DNA from 2 places in the Actinopolyspora sp. BKK2 genome. Region 1 is predicted to be linked to the other one. Evidence: riboswitches for the same ligand, from Rfam matches in the RefSeq annotation. Region 1 holds a riboswitch; the other holds the start of a gene.
What was found. A riboswitch is a leader RNA that binds a small molecule or an ion and turns the genes downstream of it on or off. The one in region 1 is predicted to bind cobalamin.
Positions count from the first base shown of each region.

Region 2: it holds a riboswitch for cobalamin, as region 1 does, so the genes downstream of both, G9Q41_RS13645 (iron ABC transporter permease) here and cobN (cobaltochelatase subunit CobN) in region 1, are expected to answer to the same signal.

Region 1 covers NZ_JAANTE010000003.1:460,815-465,331, forward strand. Annotated here, with positions in the region: gene G9Q41_RS22645 (precorrin-2 C(20)-methyltransferase) at 1-185, opposite strand, end outside; gene G9Q41_RS08960 (precorrin-8X methylmutase) at 182-808, opposite strand; gene cobG (precorrin-3B synthase) at 805-2,184, opposite strand; cobalamin riboswitch at 2,273-2,456, shown strand; gene cobN (cobaltochelatase subunit CobN) at 2,564-4,517, shown strand, end outside.
Region 2 covers NZ_JAANTE010000005.1:322,441-326,957, forward strand. Annotated here, with positions in the region: gene G9Q41_RS13635 (ABC transporter substrate-binding protein) at 1-173, opposite strand, end outside; gene G9Q41_RS13640 (ABC transporter ATP-binding protein) at 170-958, opposite strand; gene G9Q41_RS13645 (iron ABC transporter permease) at 958-1,974, opposite strand; cobalamin riboswitch at 2,184-2,326, opposite strand; gene G9Q41_RS13650 (hypothetical protein) at 2,859-3,476, opposite strand; gene hisS (histidine--tRNA ligase) at 3,573-4,517, opposite strand, start outside.

The sequences.
Region 1 (4,517 bases):
CGCAGATACGGCTCGGCGACCGAGCGCGCGATGCTGTTGCCGTGCCTGGCGCTGTGGTAGGCGATCACATCGGCCTCACCGATCAACCGCGCGGCCTTGACCGTCACCAGTTCCGGATCACCGGGGCCGAGCCCCACTCCGAACAGGCGCCCGGTCGCGGAGTCGTTGCTGTCTTCGCTGTTCACTCTTCCTCGCTCGCGATCGCGTTGATGGCGGCGACCGTCATCGCACTACCGCCTCGTCTGCCGTGCACCACCAGGTGCTCCAGGCCGCTCGGGTGCGCGACCAGTGCCTGCTTGGACTCGACCGCCCCGATGAAACCGACCGGGATCCCGAGCACGGCCGCGGGAGTGCCCGCGCCCTGCTCGACCAGCTCCAGCAGGCGGAACAGGCTGGTCGGGGCGTTGCCGATCGCGACGACGGCGCCTTCGAGCCGCCCGCGCCACAGTTCCATCGCGGCGGCGCTGCGGGTGTTGCCCAGTCGCGCGGCGAGGTCGGGCACGCGCGGGTCCGACAACGTGCACAGGATCTCGTTGCCCGCGGGAAGCCTGCGCCGGGTCACCCCCGCGGCCACCATCTCCGCGTCGCACAGCACCGGCGCACCCGCGGCGAGCGCCCGCCGCGCCGAGCTCACCACCCCCGGCGAGTAGGCCAGGTCGTCGACCAGGTCGACCATCCCGCAGGAGTGAACCATGCGCACGGCCACACCGGCGACGTCGGAAGGCAGCTCGTCGAGATCGGTTTCCGCCCGTATCGTCGCGAAGGAGCGGCGGTAGATCTCCTTGCCGTCCCGGATGTATTCGGTCACCGATCGTCCTCGTTCGTCGTGTCCTGGTCGCTGTTCACGCGGCTCTGCCCGAACCCGTCGTGCTGTCCCGTCGTCGGAGCCGCGGAACCGGGACGCCGCGCGTGTTCCACGGCCTCGGCCACCGTCTCCACCCCGGCGTCGTCCACCCGGATGAGCTCCTCGTCCCGCGTGCCGGAGCTGACCCGGTACCCGGAGGCACCGGCCAGCACTTCCACCACCGGACCGCGCGGGCGGCCGCAATGACGCGAGCAACCGACCCAGTGCACCGGCAGGTCCCCGGGAGCCACCGCAGCACCGCGGGCCGCGCTGTACGCGGCGTCCCGGTGCACGTCGGCCAGGGACTTGGCACAACCGGGATCACCCGCGCAGGCGGTCACACCGTTGAACGGCGAGGACGGATCGACGATCAAACCGCACGAGCGCAGTTCGGAAAACCACGAGCGGTGCTCGTGCTCGCGGACTCCCGGGAGGACCGCGGTCCGCCACGGCGTCAGTCGAACGGCACCGGACGCGGCTTCGGCCGCTCGTATGATGCTATGCATCTGCGCGGGGGACAAGCGTCCCAACGGCGCCCCCACGCCGAGGGCCACCTCTCCCCCGGTCCGCGTGAGGACCCCCACCGAGGGTTTTTCCTGCTGATCCCGCCGAACCCCGAAGGGCGGTGTGACTTCGACAACGGTGCCTCCCGCACGCCCCGATCGAGCACGCAGCGTGTCCGCGAGGTTTCCCGTTGTGTCCAGTTCGGCAACTCGCCAGACGCCGCCCCCCTGGCGGTCCCGCTCCGCGAGGAACTCCTCCGCGGCGAGAACGGCCGTCTCCGCGGCCTCGGCCGGCCTCACTCGCGCGCCCGAGTCGTTCCCCCCGAGCAGCACCGCGACCGTCTCCCCGTCCAGCGGAAGCAGGCCCACGTCACCGCGCAGCCGCGACACGTCCCCGCTCCCGTCGTCCACTGTGAACAGGAAACGCCCGGAGAGCTCGGCCAACCGCGGAGTCGAGCAGATTCCCCGGTCCAGCTCACGCACGACCCGCTGCACCGGCAACCAACCGGGGTCGTCCAGCCCGGCACCGGGACTGGCCACTATGTTCCGCACCCGCTCGTGGGTCAGCGAGGGAAGCAGTCCCACCGCGCCGATCCGCCGCCCGAGCTCCTCGGGGAACTCGACACCGCGCAGCTGGAGATTGGCCCGCGAGGTGAGCTCGACCGTGGAGTTGCCCAGCTCCTCCGCGGCCGTGACCAGCACCCGCAGCTGCTCGGTGCTCAACGTCCCGCCGGGGACGCGGATCCGCGCGAGACCACCGTCGGCGGCGGGGTGGACCTGGAGCGCACCCGGGCAGGCGTCCGGCCTGTCCCGTTCGGAAGCGAAACCTTCGGACATCGCGGTGATGCTACGGACCACGGAAGTGTGCCACGAAACACGCCGGGGAACGGGCTTCGTCACGTCGGCTTGACTGGAGATCGGCCCGTTCCCGAAACTGGACGGCGTATCCGCGGCGGTGACGGAGGAAGCCGGTGTGAATCCGGCGCGGTCCCGCCACTGTCACCGGGGAGCGAACTCCAAGCACGGTCACTGTCGAACGACGATGGGAAGACCGGAGGGAGCCAGGATCCGGGAGCCAGGAGACTCCTGCCGCCGCGACCGTCAGCAAAGGGGCGAGGACCCCTGGGAAGGTTCCTGATGCAGCGTACGACCGCGCGTGCATCGCGCGCCTGTCCTGGTCGACCGCCCCGGTTCTCGACGCCGAGGAGCGAGTCGCATGATCCTGCTTCTGTCCACCTCCGACACTGACCTGCTCAGTGCGCGGTCCAGCGGCGCCGACTACCGGCTGGCCAATCCGGCCAGACTCGGCGCGCAGGACCTTCCGGAACTGCTCGAGGGAGTCGACCTCGTGGTGGTGCGGCTGCTCGGCGGCCGCAGGGCCTGGGAGGAGGGGTTGGACTTCCTGCTCGCCGGCCCGCGGCCCGTCGTGGTGCTCGGTGGCGAGCAGCAGCCCGACGCCGAGCTCATGGAGTGCTCCACAGTTCCCGGCGGCGTGTGCGCCGAAGCGCACGCCTACCTCGCCCACGGCGGCCCGGAGAACCTCGAGCAGCTGCACAACTTCCTCTCCGACACCGTCCTGCTGACCGGCCACGGCTTCGCGCAGCCCGCCGAGACCCCGACCTGGGGGAGGCTGGACCGCACTCCCGGCAGGCAGGACGGCCCCACAGTGGCCGTGCTCTACTACCGGGCCCACCACATGGCGGGCAACACCGCCTTCGTGCACACCCTCTGCGAGCAGATCGAGGACGCGGGCGGCCAGGCGATGCCCCTGTTCTGCGCCTCGTTGCGCACCCCCGACCCCGAGCTGCTCGAAGCACTGCGCGGCGCGGACGCGCTCGTGGTCACCGTGCTGGCCGCAGGCGGGAGCAAGCCCGCCGTGGCCACGGCCGGCGGCGACGACGAGGCCTGGGACGTCGGGGCGCTCGCCCAGCTGGACATCCCGATCCTGCAGGGGATGTGCCTGACCAGCAGCCGTTCCGCCTGGCAGGACAACGACGAGGGTCTCTCCCCGATGGACATGGCCACCCAGGTGGCCGTTCCGGAGTTCGACGGCAGGTTGATCACGGTTCCGTTCTCGTTCAAGGAGAACGACTCGGAGGGCCTTCCCGTCTACGTGGCCGACGCGGAGCGCGCGGCCAGGGTCGCCGGGATCGCCGTGCGGCACGCCCGGCTCCGCCACGTCCCGCCCGAGCGGAAGCGGCTCGCGCTGATGCTGTCGGCCTACCCCACCAAGCACGCCAGGGTGGGCAACGCGGTCGGCCTGGACACGCCGCTGTCCGCCGTGCGGCTGCTGCGCGCTCTCGGGGAGGCGGGCTACGACATCGGCCCCGCTGAGGGACCGGACGCTCTTCCCGGCGTGGCGGCGCAGGACGGTGACGCGCTGATCCACGCGCTGATCGCCGCGGGAGGCCAGGACCGGGACTGGCTGAGCGAGGAGCAGCTCGCAGGCAACCCGATCCGCGTGCCGGCCAAGCGCTACCGGGAGTGGTTCGACTCCCTGCCCGAGTCCCTGCGCTCCGACATCGAACAGCACTGGGGCCCTCCGCCCGGAGAGCTGTTCGTCGACCGCTCGCAGGACCCCGAGGGCGAGATCGTGCTCGCGGCGATCAGGGCGGGCAACATCGTGCTCATGATCCAGCCCCCGCGGGGCTTCGGGGAGAACCCGATCGCGATCTACCACGACCCGGACCTCCCGCCCAGCCACCACTACTTGGCCGCCTACCACTGGCTGACCGACGACTTCGACGCGCACGCGATGGTGCACCTGGGCAAGCACGGCAACCTGGAGTGGTTGCCGGGCAAGACGGCCGGCATGTCCGCCTCCTGCGCCCCGGACGCCGCCATCGCCGACCTGCCGCTGGTGTACCCCTTCCTGGTCAACGACCCCGGTGAGGGGACCCAGGCCAAGCGCAGGGTTCACGCCACGCTGGTGGACCACCTGGTCCCCCCGATGGCGCGCGCGGAGAGCTACGGCGACATCGCGCGGCTGGAGCAGCTGCTCGACGAGCACGCCAACATCACGGCGATGGACCCGGCGAAGCTTCCCGCCATCCGCAGTCAGATCTGGACGCTGATGCAGGCGGCCAAGCTCGACCACGACCTGGGGTTGGAGGAACGTCCGCACGACGCCGAGTTCGACGACATCCTGCTGCAGGTCGACGGCTGGCTGT
Region 2 (4,517 bases), on a different contig from region 1:
TCGAAAGTGCGCTGCCGCTCGCAGTTGTCCAACCTCACCGGGAAGCGTTCCGGGGGCTCGCCCGAGGACGTGGTGGCCACCCTGGCGCCGCACCCCCCGAGCAGCAGGACACCGGACATCAGCAGGGAAACGCCTGCGAGTGCTTTCCGCCGGATGCGCACTGTGGATCTCATCCTTTCGGTGGTTCGGCCGTGCCGGAGCCGGTGGCCGGGGCGAACAGCAGCTGGGGGACGTCGCTGTCGGGGTGGCGGACGACGTGCGCGCGCACCCCGAAGACGTCGCCGACGACTTCGGGGGTCAGCACCTGCCCGGGAGGGCCACCGGCCACCACGTGCCCGCCGCTGAGCACGTAGACCTGGTCGCACCAGGCCGCGGCCAGGTTGAGGTCGTGCAGCGCGGTCAGCGTGGTCATGCCCAGCCGGCGCACCAGGGACAGCACCTCCAGCTGGTGCCGGATGTCGAGGTGGTTCGTGGGTTCGTCCAGCACGAGCAGCTCCGGTCGCTGCACGAGCGCTCGCGCGATGAGCACCCGCTGCTTCTCACCGCCCGAAAGCGACAGCACGCTCCGCTCCGCCAGGTGCGCGCAGCCCACGGCGCGCAGCGCCTCCGCGTGGGCGCGGTCGCGTTCCTCCCGCCCCGTTCCGCGGTGCGGGGTGCGGCCCATCTCGACGACCTCGGTGACCGTGAAGTCGAATTCGGACTGGGACTCCTGGGTCAGCGCGGCCATCAGGCGGGCGCTCTCCCGCAGGGACATCGCGGAGACGTCCGAGCCGCCGAGCCGGACCTCGCCCCGGTCGGGGCGCAGGGTCCGGTACACGCAGCGCAGCGTGGTCGACTTGCCGCTCCCGTTGGGCCCGACCAGCCCCACGAGCGCGCCCGAAGCGACGTGCACGTCCACGTCCCGGACGAGTCGCACGCCCGCCGCGGACACGTCGACACCTTCCACGTCCAGGTCCATCAGTTACCTCCCAGCGCGTTTCCGCGGCGGCGCATCAGCAGCAGGAAGCACGGAACACCGATCGCCGCGGTGATCACACCGAGCGGGAGCTGTTCGGGGGCGGCGACGGTCCGCGCGAGCAGGTCCGTCCACACCAGGAACACCGCACCGGCGAGGGGAGCCAGCAGCAGCACCCGGCGGTGGTCGGCCCCGACGAGCAGCCGCGCCAGGTGCGGCAGCATCAGCCCGACGAAGCCGACGGCTCCGCTGACCGCCACGAGCACACCGGTCACCGCGGCGGCCACCACGAACAGCTCGCGGCGGAAACGCGCCGGGCTCACCCCCAGCGTGGTGGCGGTTTCATCGCCCATGGCCAGGGCGTTGAGCCTGCGGGCCGACAGCAGCAGGTAGCAGAGTCCGCAGGCGACCACCACCGTGGCCACCGGCAGCGAGTTCCAAGTGACGCCGCCCAGGCTGCCGAGCAGCCAGAACATGGTGGACTTGGCCGCGTTGCCGTTCGGAGCCTGGAAGATCAGCAGCGTGGTGACGGCGGAGAACCCGTAGGACATCGCCGTTCCGGTCAGCACCAGCCGCAGCGGGGCGAGCCCGTTCGAGGTGCGGGCGATGGCGTAGACGAGCGCGGTGGCGCACAGCGCGCCGAGGAAGGCGGCCGTGGACAGGGCGTACAACCCCAGCGCACCGAGGATCCCGTACAGCGCGACCGCGCTGGCTCCCACCGAGGCTCCGGAGGAGATGCCGAGCACGAACGGGTCGGCCAGGGCGTTGCGCACCATGGCCTGGGTGGCGACCCCAACAGCGCTCAACCCGGCTCCGACCACCGCGGCCAGCAGCACCCTGGGCAACCGGACGTCCCGGATTATGTAGTAGATGCCGGCGTCCTCGGCCGGGATCACTCCGCCGCGCACTGCTTCGCGGAGCAGTGCGACGGTCTTGCCGAGGGGAATGCCGGTGGGGCCCAGCGCGACTCCGCACACGACGGAGCCGAGCAGCGCGACCCCCAGCAGCAGGCACAGCAGCGGAAGGCGGAGCCTGCCGGGACGTTGCCCGCGCGGTGCCGCTCGAAGCTGAGCCGTATCGCACAACCCGGGGACCTTTCTGCGTTGCAGACCACGCGAAGGCACCCGGCGCGCACGTGTCCACCCGGGACGGGTGTCGTGCTCGGGCTCCCTCCCCGCAGTCCTCGACGGTGGTGGAGCTTTCCGCGCCCTCACCGGGTCCGCTTCCGGGAGGGCGCCGCGACGACGTCGGGCTCTCGGGCTTGCTCACGCGAGCTCACCGTTGCGGGTCAGCGCCGGATTCGCACCGGACTTCCCCCGAGCGCCGTCGTTGTGGTTTTCCTGCGGGCGGATCTTCTGCCAAATGTTGGCGATTGTCCATGCTTTGTGCGGCTGGCCACAGCCGAGCGCGCTCGGCACCGGGGAGGTGACCGGGGAGAAGCCCGTGGAACGGGAGTTGTCCGATGTGGCGGGAACTTTCCGGTGCGTTCCACCCGGTGCGGGGCGCGCCGCGCGCACCGCGCCGTCGTGGTGCCGGGCGTCGTGGTGCTGTTCGAGGGGCGGGCAAGCCCCGCGACAGCGGGCGGTGAACCAACCGTTCGCCGGGAAAACCGGTGGAGAGGGTGAGGCCGGCGGGATTCGAACCCGCACTGGCTAGGACGTAGTCACAAGGGGCGAATTGGAGGGAGCGACATATGTCGAAAACGACCGTTTCTCGGCGTGGACGCGGCACGAACCAGCGCCGAAGCCGCTCACCTCGAAGGCGAGACCGCGAAAGTTGAGGAGTAAACCGCGAAGTCGGAGGCGCGGGCGGCGAAGTCAGCGGCCGGAGGATCGCAGCGATGAGCGAGCACCGAGCCGAGTGTGCCGAGCTGCGAGCCGAACGTCCTCGCCGAGTTCGTGCGTCAGCTCTCGTCGAGTGCGCGCTCCGCATAGGTGATCAAGTTCTGACAGATGTGGCAGTGCGTCGGGACCTCCACGCTGGCCATGTCGAGCTTGTAGAGCCAGAACGGCGGGAAGCTCTCGCCGTCCTCACCGGCCTCGAAGGCTGCCCGTCCCTCCTCGGTCAGACGCTCGATCTCAGCGAGGTACTGGTCAGTCATGTGGTAGAATTCCTCGAAGCCGTGCTCGCGCACGTACTCGAAGTTGAATCGGATCGACTCGAGTGCGATCGGGAACGGATGCAGTCCGAAGTGACCCCGCATACCCTCGACCAGCTCGTCGACGTCTGCCGATCGGACCACCGCGTCCAACCGCGCCCAACGCCCCGACTCGCGGTAGTCGGTAAGTTGGGTAGCGATCAACTGTCGGGCAGCGGCGAGGTTGTCCCGTTTTTCGTCGAACAGGCGCAGCGCCGCGTCCCGCGCCTCGGAGCTTCCTGTTTCGTGGGCCTCCTTCACGGCCGCCACCAAGTGCGTCACGATCGCACCGTCGGCGGACATCTGCGCGCCGAACTGTCCCCACTTCGCGGGTATACCCTGCTCGGCGATGCTGTCGAGGAACCGAGTACCACTGAAAGTCACGATCGGACCTCCGCGTGCTGACCAATGATCCTGTCCGGCACACGCTAGACAGGAATACGATTTGATCACGCCGCCGAACGGGTACCGCTTGTTGACTCATTCGGGTGGCGTGGTCAGCACCCCGCGAACAGTCGCGCTCACATCGTCCAGCGGTACCGTTTGCTGAGCTCCCGTGGTCAGGTCACGCACGGTCACACGCTCACTGGCCCAATCGTCGGCGCCGATGATGACCACGGCTTGTGCTCCGGCTTTCGCTGCGCGGGAGAGTTCCTTGCCGAGCTTGCGTACCTCCAACGGCGTGGTTGTGCGCAGTCCGGCCGAGCGCAGCGAGCGCGCCGCACGACGGGCAGGCTCGAACAGAGTCCCTTGAGTGGGGATGACGACGACATCGACGTCGCTGCGCGGTTGCGGCAACAGACCGTGAGTGTCCAGGAAGTCGATGATGGTGACATCGCCCATGCCGAACCCGAAGCCGGGAATCTCCTTCGAGGAGTACAACCCGACCAGGTTGTCATAGCGTCCCCCACCGAACAGAGAGCGCCGGTTCGTCGGGTCCGTGTCGAACACCTCGAACACCGTCGATGTGTAATAGTCGAACCCGCGGACGATCAGTGGATCGAATTCCACGAGATCCGCGGCGTCGGTATCGAGCACCTGCAGCAACCGCGACTCGTCGCGCACCTCCTGCGGCAGCTCCCGCACGGCGGCGGGACCATCCTTGACGATCTGACCGAGGCGGGCGAATTGCTCGTCCGACAATCCGATTTCGGCCGCGTCGGCCGCGAGCGCATCGTGGGTGACCTTCTCCCAGCGGTCAAGCAGGTTCGCGGTGGCGCGGATCTGCTCGTCCGGCACCTCGACGATGTGGCGTAGCAGTGCGTCCAGCAGCACCCGGTCACTGACGCGCAACCGGTACATGTCCGTGGTAGCTCCCAAAGCGGCCATCATGTCGTGGATCAGCTCGAAGAACTCCACTTCGACGGCTGTGCTCGTCGAGCCGAACAGGTCAACGTTGATCTGCCAGTGCTCGCGCACCCGGCC